DNA from 2 places in the Streptomyces sp. NPDC096012 genome. Region 1 is predicted to be linked to the other one. Evidence: riboswitches for the same ligand, from Rfam matches in the RefSeq annotation. Region 1 holds a riboswitch; the other holds the start of a gene.
What was found. A riboswitch is a leader RNA that binds a small molecule or an ion and turns the genes downstream of it on or off. The one in region 1 is predicted to bind glycine.
Positions count from the first base shown of each region.

Region 2: another riboswitch for glycine. It lies ahead of gcvP (aminomethyl-transferring glycine dehydrogenase); the one in region 1 lies ahead of gcvT (glycine cleavage system aminomethyltransferase GcvT).

Region 1 covers NZ_JBEOTD010000054.1:33,610-37,008, forward strand. Annotated here, with positions in the region: gene ABVB68_RS33710 (enhanced serine sensitivity protein SseB) at 1-133, opposite strand, end outside; gene ABVB68_RS33715 (AAA family ATPase) at 326-1,006, opposite strand; glycine riboswitch at 1,186-1,278, shown strand; glycine riboswitch at 1,279-1,391, shown strand; gene gcvT (glycine cleavage system aminomethyltransferase GcvT) at 1,433-2,551, shown strand; gene gcvH (glycine cleavage system protein GcvH) at 2,669-3,046, shown strand; gene glyA (serine hydroxymethyltransferase) at 3,061-3,399, shown strand, end outside.
Region 2 covers NZ_JBEOTD010000051.1:36,127-39,525, reverse strand. Annotated here, with positions in the region: partial or broken gene ABVB68_RS33085 (DNA polymerase IV) at 1-527, shown strand, start outside; gene ABVB68_RS33080 (PRC-barrel domain-containing protein) at 908-1,279, opposite strand; glycine riboswitch at 1,399-1,493, shown strand; gene gcvP (aminomethyl-transferring glycine dehydrogenase) at 1,661-3,399, shown strand, end outside.

The DNA of each region.
Region 1 (3,399 bases):
GCCGGCCGCCGGCGGACGGGATGCCGAGGGAGGCCGAGAGCACCTCCTCCAGCTCGTTGCCGGGCCAACCGCCGTGCGGGTGGGGGTGCGTCTGTGCCGGGAAGTCCGCGGGAATGTCCGCCGGGAAGTCCATCTGCCTACCGCCTGCTGGGAACCACTGCTGTGAGCAAGAAGGCTAACGGGCGGCGGACGGTGCCCGCGCCCGCGGGCCTGGCGGGCGATCCCTCCGGCCGGGGAACCGCCCGGTACGGGGGTTGTCCCTCCCACCGGGATCCACCCGACCGCGGACTCACCCAGCCGGGGATCCGCCCGGCCGGGGATCCGCTCAGCCGGAGAAATCGATGCGGTGCAGGTTGTCCGCCGCGGCCCGGTCCAGCACCACCGCCGAACCGCAGCCCGCGGGCAGTTCGCCGCGCTCGATCGCGCCGAGCAGCCGTGCGGTCGTACGCCGGTGGCGGCCGAAGGCGTACCGGGAGACGCCCCGGCCGCGCTCGCGCTGACCGTCCCGGGCGGTCTCGGGGGCCACGTCGAGCAGCAGCAGGTGCAGGGTGCCGCCGCGACGGCGGGCCTCGCGGGCGAGCCAGGCGCGCACCCAGGCCTGGGTGCCGCAGTCGTGCACGGCGACGCCCCCCTCGGCGCGCAGCGCGCGGCGCAGGCCGGTGTAGTGGGCGAGGCGCACCAGGGGGCGGTAGAGCGCGTAGGGAAGGGCGCGGGGCAGGCGGTCCGCGAAGCGCTCGCGGGCGTCGTGGGAGTCGATGCGGCGGCCGTGGACCGCGCGCCGCATCAGCGTGGACTTGCCGCTGCCGGGCAGGCCGGTGACCACCACGACGTCCCGGGGGCCGAAGACCAGGGCCCCGGGGCTCCGGCCGTCCCGGTCGCGCAGGTCGCGGACGACCCGGACGGGCCTGCGCGCGCGGCGCCCGCGGGCGGTGGCGGAGGGCTGCTGCGGCACCGCGACACCGGTCGTGGTGGCTGCTGCGGTGACGTACGCCGTGGTCCTGTTCACCGTGATCGTCCTCCCCTGTGGGCTCGGTCGTCCCCATGCCCGCTGTTCGTAAAGAGAAGGTAATGGACGACGGTCCGCCGTTTCGTGCGCGTACTGCCACAGGTCGGTTACGGATGCGGGCCCTGACGGGCGGGGGTGCGGCGTGCAATGATGTGGCCGCCAACTGCATACCGGCCGCTTGAATCCGCGCGGGAGAGTCCCCAGCTTCCTGGGGCGCCGAAGGAGCAAGTCCCTCCCTTGAATCTCTCAGGCCCCGTTACCGCGCGGGCGAGGCACATCTGAAAAGCGAGCCGCTGCCGCAGTGGTTCCACCCAAGGTGCAAGCCGTGACCGCCCCCGTGGCGGTCGAGGCGAACCTCTCAGGTTCCGATGACAGATGGGGAGGACGTTCCTCGCCCTCATGTCTGCCCTGGGAGACGACCGACCGATGAGCAGTACCGAACCCCGTCGTACCGCGCTGGACGCGCTGCATCGCTCTCTCGGTGCGACGATGACCGACTTCGCCGGCTGGGACATGCCCCTGCGCTACGGCTCCGAGCGCGACGAGCACCTCGCGGTGCGGACCAGGGCCGGCCTGTTCGACCTCTCCCACATGGGGGAGATCACCGTCACCGGTGCCGATGCGGCCGCCCTGCTGAACTTCGCCCTGGTCGGCAACATCGCCTCCGTCGGCGTCGGGCGCGCCCGCTACACCATGATCTGCCAGGCCGACGGCGGCATCCTGGACGACCTGATCGTCTACCGGCTCGCCGAGACCGAGTACATGGTCGTGGCCAACGCCTCCAACGCCCAGGTGGTGCTGGACGCGCTGACCGAGCGCGCCGCCGGCTTCGACGCCGAGGTCCGCGACGACCGCGACGCCTACGCGCTGATCGCCGTCCAGGGTCCCGAGTCCCCGGGCATCCTGAAGTCCCTCACGGACGCGGACCTGGACAACCTGAAGTACTACGCCGGGCTGCCCGGCACCGTCGCCGGCGTCCCGGCGCTGATCGCCCGCACCGGCTACACCGGTGAGGACGGCTTCGAGCTGTTCGTGAAGCCCGAGCACGCCGTGGCGCTGTGGCAGGCGCTGACCGGGGCGGGCGAGGGCGTCGGGCTGATCCCGTGCGGCCTTTCCTGCCGGGACACCCTGCGCCTGGAGGCGGGCATGCCGCTGTACGGGCACGAGCTGACCACGGAGCTGACCCCCTTCGACGCCGGGCTCGGCCGGGTGGTCAAGTTCGAGAAGGAGGGCGACTTCGTGGGCCGCGAGGCGCTCACCGAGGCCGCCTCCCGGGCCCAGGAGAACCCGCCGCGGGTGCTCGTCGGCCTGATCGCCGAGGGCCGCCGGGTGCCGCGCGCCGGGTACCCCGTCGTCGCGGGCGGGAAGGTGATCGGCGAGGTCACCTCCGGCGCCCCCTCGCCCACCCTGGGCAGGCCGATCGCCATGGCCTACGTCGACGCGGCGCACTCCGCGCCGGGCGCCGAGGGCGTCGGCGTGGACATCCGGGGCAGCCACGAGCCGTACGAGGTCGTGGCGCTGCCGTTCTACAAGCGCCGGAAGTAGACACTGGGCGCGCGGCGTCCCGACGGTGTGACCCTGCGCACATGTCCCCTGCTCACGAGCAGTTCCATCCGTCCCCCCTTTCATCAGCACTCCCGCGCGTACAGGAGAATTCAGGCCATGAGCAATCCCCAGCAGCTGCGCTACAGCAAGGAGCACGAGTGGCTGTCGGTCGCCGAGAACGGCGTCGCGACGGTCGGCATCACCGAGTTCGCGGCCAACGCGCTCGGCGACGTGGTCTACGCCCAGCTCCCCGAGGTCGGCGCCACCGTGGAGGCGGGCGAGACCTGCGGTGAGCTGGAGTCGACGAAGTCGGTCTCCGACCTCTACTCGCCGGTATCCGGTGAGATCACCGAGACCAACGAGGACGTCGTCAACGACCCGTCGCTGGTGAACTCCGCCCCCTTCGAGGGCGGCTGGCTGTTCAAGGTGCGTGTCAGCGGCGAGCCGGAAGACCTGCTCTCCGCCGACGAGTACGCCGCCCACACCGCCGGCTGAGGAGTCGTAGCCCCATGACTGTCCTGAACACGCCCCTGCACGAACTCGACCCGGAGATCGCCGCCGCGGTCGACGCCGAGCTGCACCGCCAGCAGTCGACGCTGGAGATGATCGCCTCCGAGAACTTCGCGCCGCTCGCGGTGATGGAGGCGCAGGGTTCGGTCCTCACCAACAAGTACGCCGAGGGCTACCCGGGCCGCCGCTACTACGGCGGCTGCGAGCACGTCGACGTCGCCGAGCAGATCGCCATCGACCGGATCAAGGAGCTGTTCGGCGCCGAGTACGCCAACGTGCAGCCCCACTCCGGCGCCTCCGCGAACCAGGCGGCCCTGTTCGCGCTGGCCCAGCCCGGG
Region 2 (3,399 bases), on a different contig from region 1:
TGCGGCGGCTCGCCGACCGCTGCGTACGGCGGCTGCGCGCGGCCGGACTGTCCGGGCGGACCATCGTGCTGAAGGTGCGACGGTACGACTTCTCGACCCTCACCCGCTCGGAGACGCTCAGGGGGCCCTCGGACGACCCCGCGGTCATCAGGGAGGCGGCGGGGCGGCTGCTGGACTCCGTGGACACCACGGGCGGGGTACGGCTGCTCGGTGTGGGTGTCACCGGGCTGGCCGACTACACCCAGGAGGACCTGTTCGCCCAGGCGGCGGGTGAGCGGGCGGCGGAGGGCCTCGCCGAGGACGGCGTACCGGCGGCCGTGGTGGAACAGCCGGAGCCCACCGAGCGGCAGTGGCGTGCCGGGCAGGACGTGCGGCACGCCGAGTGGGGCCATGGATGGGTGCAGGGCAGTGGTCTGGGCCGGGTCACCGTGCGCTTCGAGACGCCGCAGTCGGAGCGCGGGCGGGTGCGGACGTTCCGGGTGGACGACGCGGCGCTGGAGCCGGCGGAGCCGTTGCCCTTGGTGGCGGCGCCCGCCTCCACGGACGCGCCGGCCCCTCTGGGCCGGCCCGACGGCGACCGGCCCGGGACTCCGCCCCGGACCCCGCGCGAACAGGCCCCTGGACAGGACCGGACTCCTCAGGCGTCCGAACAGGACCGAACCCCTGAGCTGGATCGGGTCCCTGAACACGGCCAGACCCCTGAACACGGCCAGACCCCTGAGCAGGACCGGACCCCTGAACACGGCCAGACCCCTGAGCTGGATCGGGCCCCCGAACACGCCCAGACCCCTGAGCTGGATCAGGCCGGACAGGGGCGGGCCCCCGGACAGGGCCAGGCGCCCGGGCCGGGGCGCGCTCCCGGACGGGGCCGGGCCCCTGATCGGGGAGAAGTGCAGTTGCCGGGCGGTCAGGTCTCTTCCGTGCCGGCCAGTCTGCCGAAGTCGTGATCCGGGAGCGGGGAGGAGGAGGCGATGTCGAGGCCGTAGTGGTGGTAGAGCTGCAGTTCCTGCTCGGGGGAGAGGTGGCGGCCCACGCCGAAGTCGGGGGCGTCCTTGATGAGGGCGCGTTCGAAGGGGACCCGCAGGATGCCGTCGATCAGTTCGCTCGGCTCCAGCGGGACGAAGGCGTCCCTGGAGAACAGGCCGGTGCGTATGGCGGCCCACTCGGGCACGCCGGTCGCGTCGTCGAGGTACACCTCGTCGATGGTGCCGATCTTGGTGCCATTGCGGTCGAACGCCTTGCGGCCGATCAGGTTGCGCGGATCGATGTCGGTCTGCACGGTCCCTCTCCCTCCACGTGGTCGCAACTCATCCGTAAGCACTACAAAAGAGCACATTCCAGGAGGCGGCCACTCGAAGGCTCGGGCGTTGACCCCGCTGGTAGGCTGACAGCGGCTGCTGACCCCGTGCGGGAGAGTCCTCCGACCACCTCGGAGGCGCCGAAGGAGCAACTCCTCCCCGGAATCTCTCAGGCTCACGTACCGCACGGACGAGGTCACTCTGGAAAGCAGAGCGGGTGTCGCTTCCGCTCTCACCGACGGGGAAAGCCGGGGCCCACGGGCACCGGTGAAGCTCTCAGGTTGAGATGACAGAGGGGGAGGCCGTCGGGGTACCCGCATCGTGGTGCCCCCCGAAGGTCGTCAGACCAGGAGGCCTCCGCAATGACCGCCCATCGCATTCCGCTCTCCGAACTCGAACAGGGCATCCCCTTCGAGCAGCGTCACATCGGGCCGGACCAGGAGGCGCGGGCGAAGATGCTCGCGCACGTCGGCTACGGCTCCCTCGACGAGCTGACCGCCGCCGCGGTCCCCGACGTGATCAAGAACGCCGACGCCCTGGACCTGCCGGGCGCCCGCACCGAGGCCGAGGTGCTGGCCGAGCTGCGCTCGCTCGCCGACCGGAACCAGGTCCTGGGCTCCATGATCGGGCTCGGCTACCACGGCACCTTCACGCCGCCCGTCATCCTGCGGAACGTCATGGAGAACCCGGCCTGGTACACGGCCTACACGCCGTACCAGCCGGAGATCTCCCAGGGGCGGCTCGAGGCCCTGCTGAACTTCCAGACCGTGGTCGCCGAGCTGACCGGGCTGCCCACCTCCGGCGCCTCCCTGCTCGACGAGGGCACCGCCGCCGCCGAGGCCATGGCGTTGTCCCGGCGCATGGGCAAGAACAAGAAGGGGCTGTTCCTGGTCGACGCGGACGCGCTGCCGCAGACCATCGCCGTCATCCAGACCCGCGCCGAGCCGACCGGCGTCGAGGTCGTCGTCGCCGACCTCGGCGAGGGCATCCCGGCCGAGGTCGCCGAGCGCGAGATCAACGGCGTGCTGATCCAGTACCCGGGCGCCTCCGGTGCCGTACGCGACATCAAGCCGGTCATCGACCGGGCGCACGAGCTGGGCGCGGTCGTCACCGTGGCCGCCGATCTCCTCGCGCTGACCCTGCTGGCCTCCCCGGGCGAGCTGGGCGCGGACATCGCCGTCGGCACCACCCAGCGCTTCGGCGTGCCGATGGGCTTCGGCGGACCGCACGCGGGCTACATGGCGGTGCAGGAGAAGTTCGCGCGCAGCCTGCCCGGGCGGCTCGTGGGCGTCTCGGTCGACGCCGACGGCAACAGGGCGTACCGCCTGGCGCTGCAGACGCGTGAGCAGCACATCCGCCGCGAGAAGGCGACCAGCAACATCTGCACCGCGCAGGTGCTGCTCGCCGTGATGGCCGGGATGTACGCCGTCTACCACGGCCCGGAAGGCCTGCGGACCATCGCGCGGCGCACCCACCGCTACGCCACGATCCTCGCCGGGGGCCTCGGGGCCGGCGGTGTGGAGATCGTCCACGGCTCCTACTTCGACACCGTCACCGCCCGCGTGCCCGGCAGGGCCGCCGAGGTGGTCGCCGCCGCCCGCGACAACGGCGTCAACCTCCGTCAGGTCGACGCCGACCTGGTCTCCATGGCCTGCGACGAGACCACCGGCCGGGCCCAGCTGGAGGCCGTCTTCGCCGCCTTCGGTGTCACCGGCGACATCGAGGCGCTGGACGCCACGGCCGCGGACACCCTGCCCGAGACGCTGCTGCGCGCCGACGACTACCTGACCCACCCGGTCTTCCACGACCACCGTTCCGAGACCGCGATGCTGCGCTACCTGCGCAAGCTCGCCGACCGCGACTACGCGCTCGACCGCGGCATGATCCCGCTGGGCTCCTGCACCATGAAGCTCAACGCGACCACCGAGATGGAGCCGGTCACCTGGCCCGAGTTCGGCCAGCTGCACCCCTTCGCGCCCGCCGAGCAGGCCGAGGGCTACCTCACCCTCATCCGTGAGCTGGAGGACCGGCTCGCCGAGGTCACCGGCTACGACAAGGTCTCGCTCCAGCCGAACGCCGGTTCGCAGGGCGAGCTGGCAGG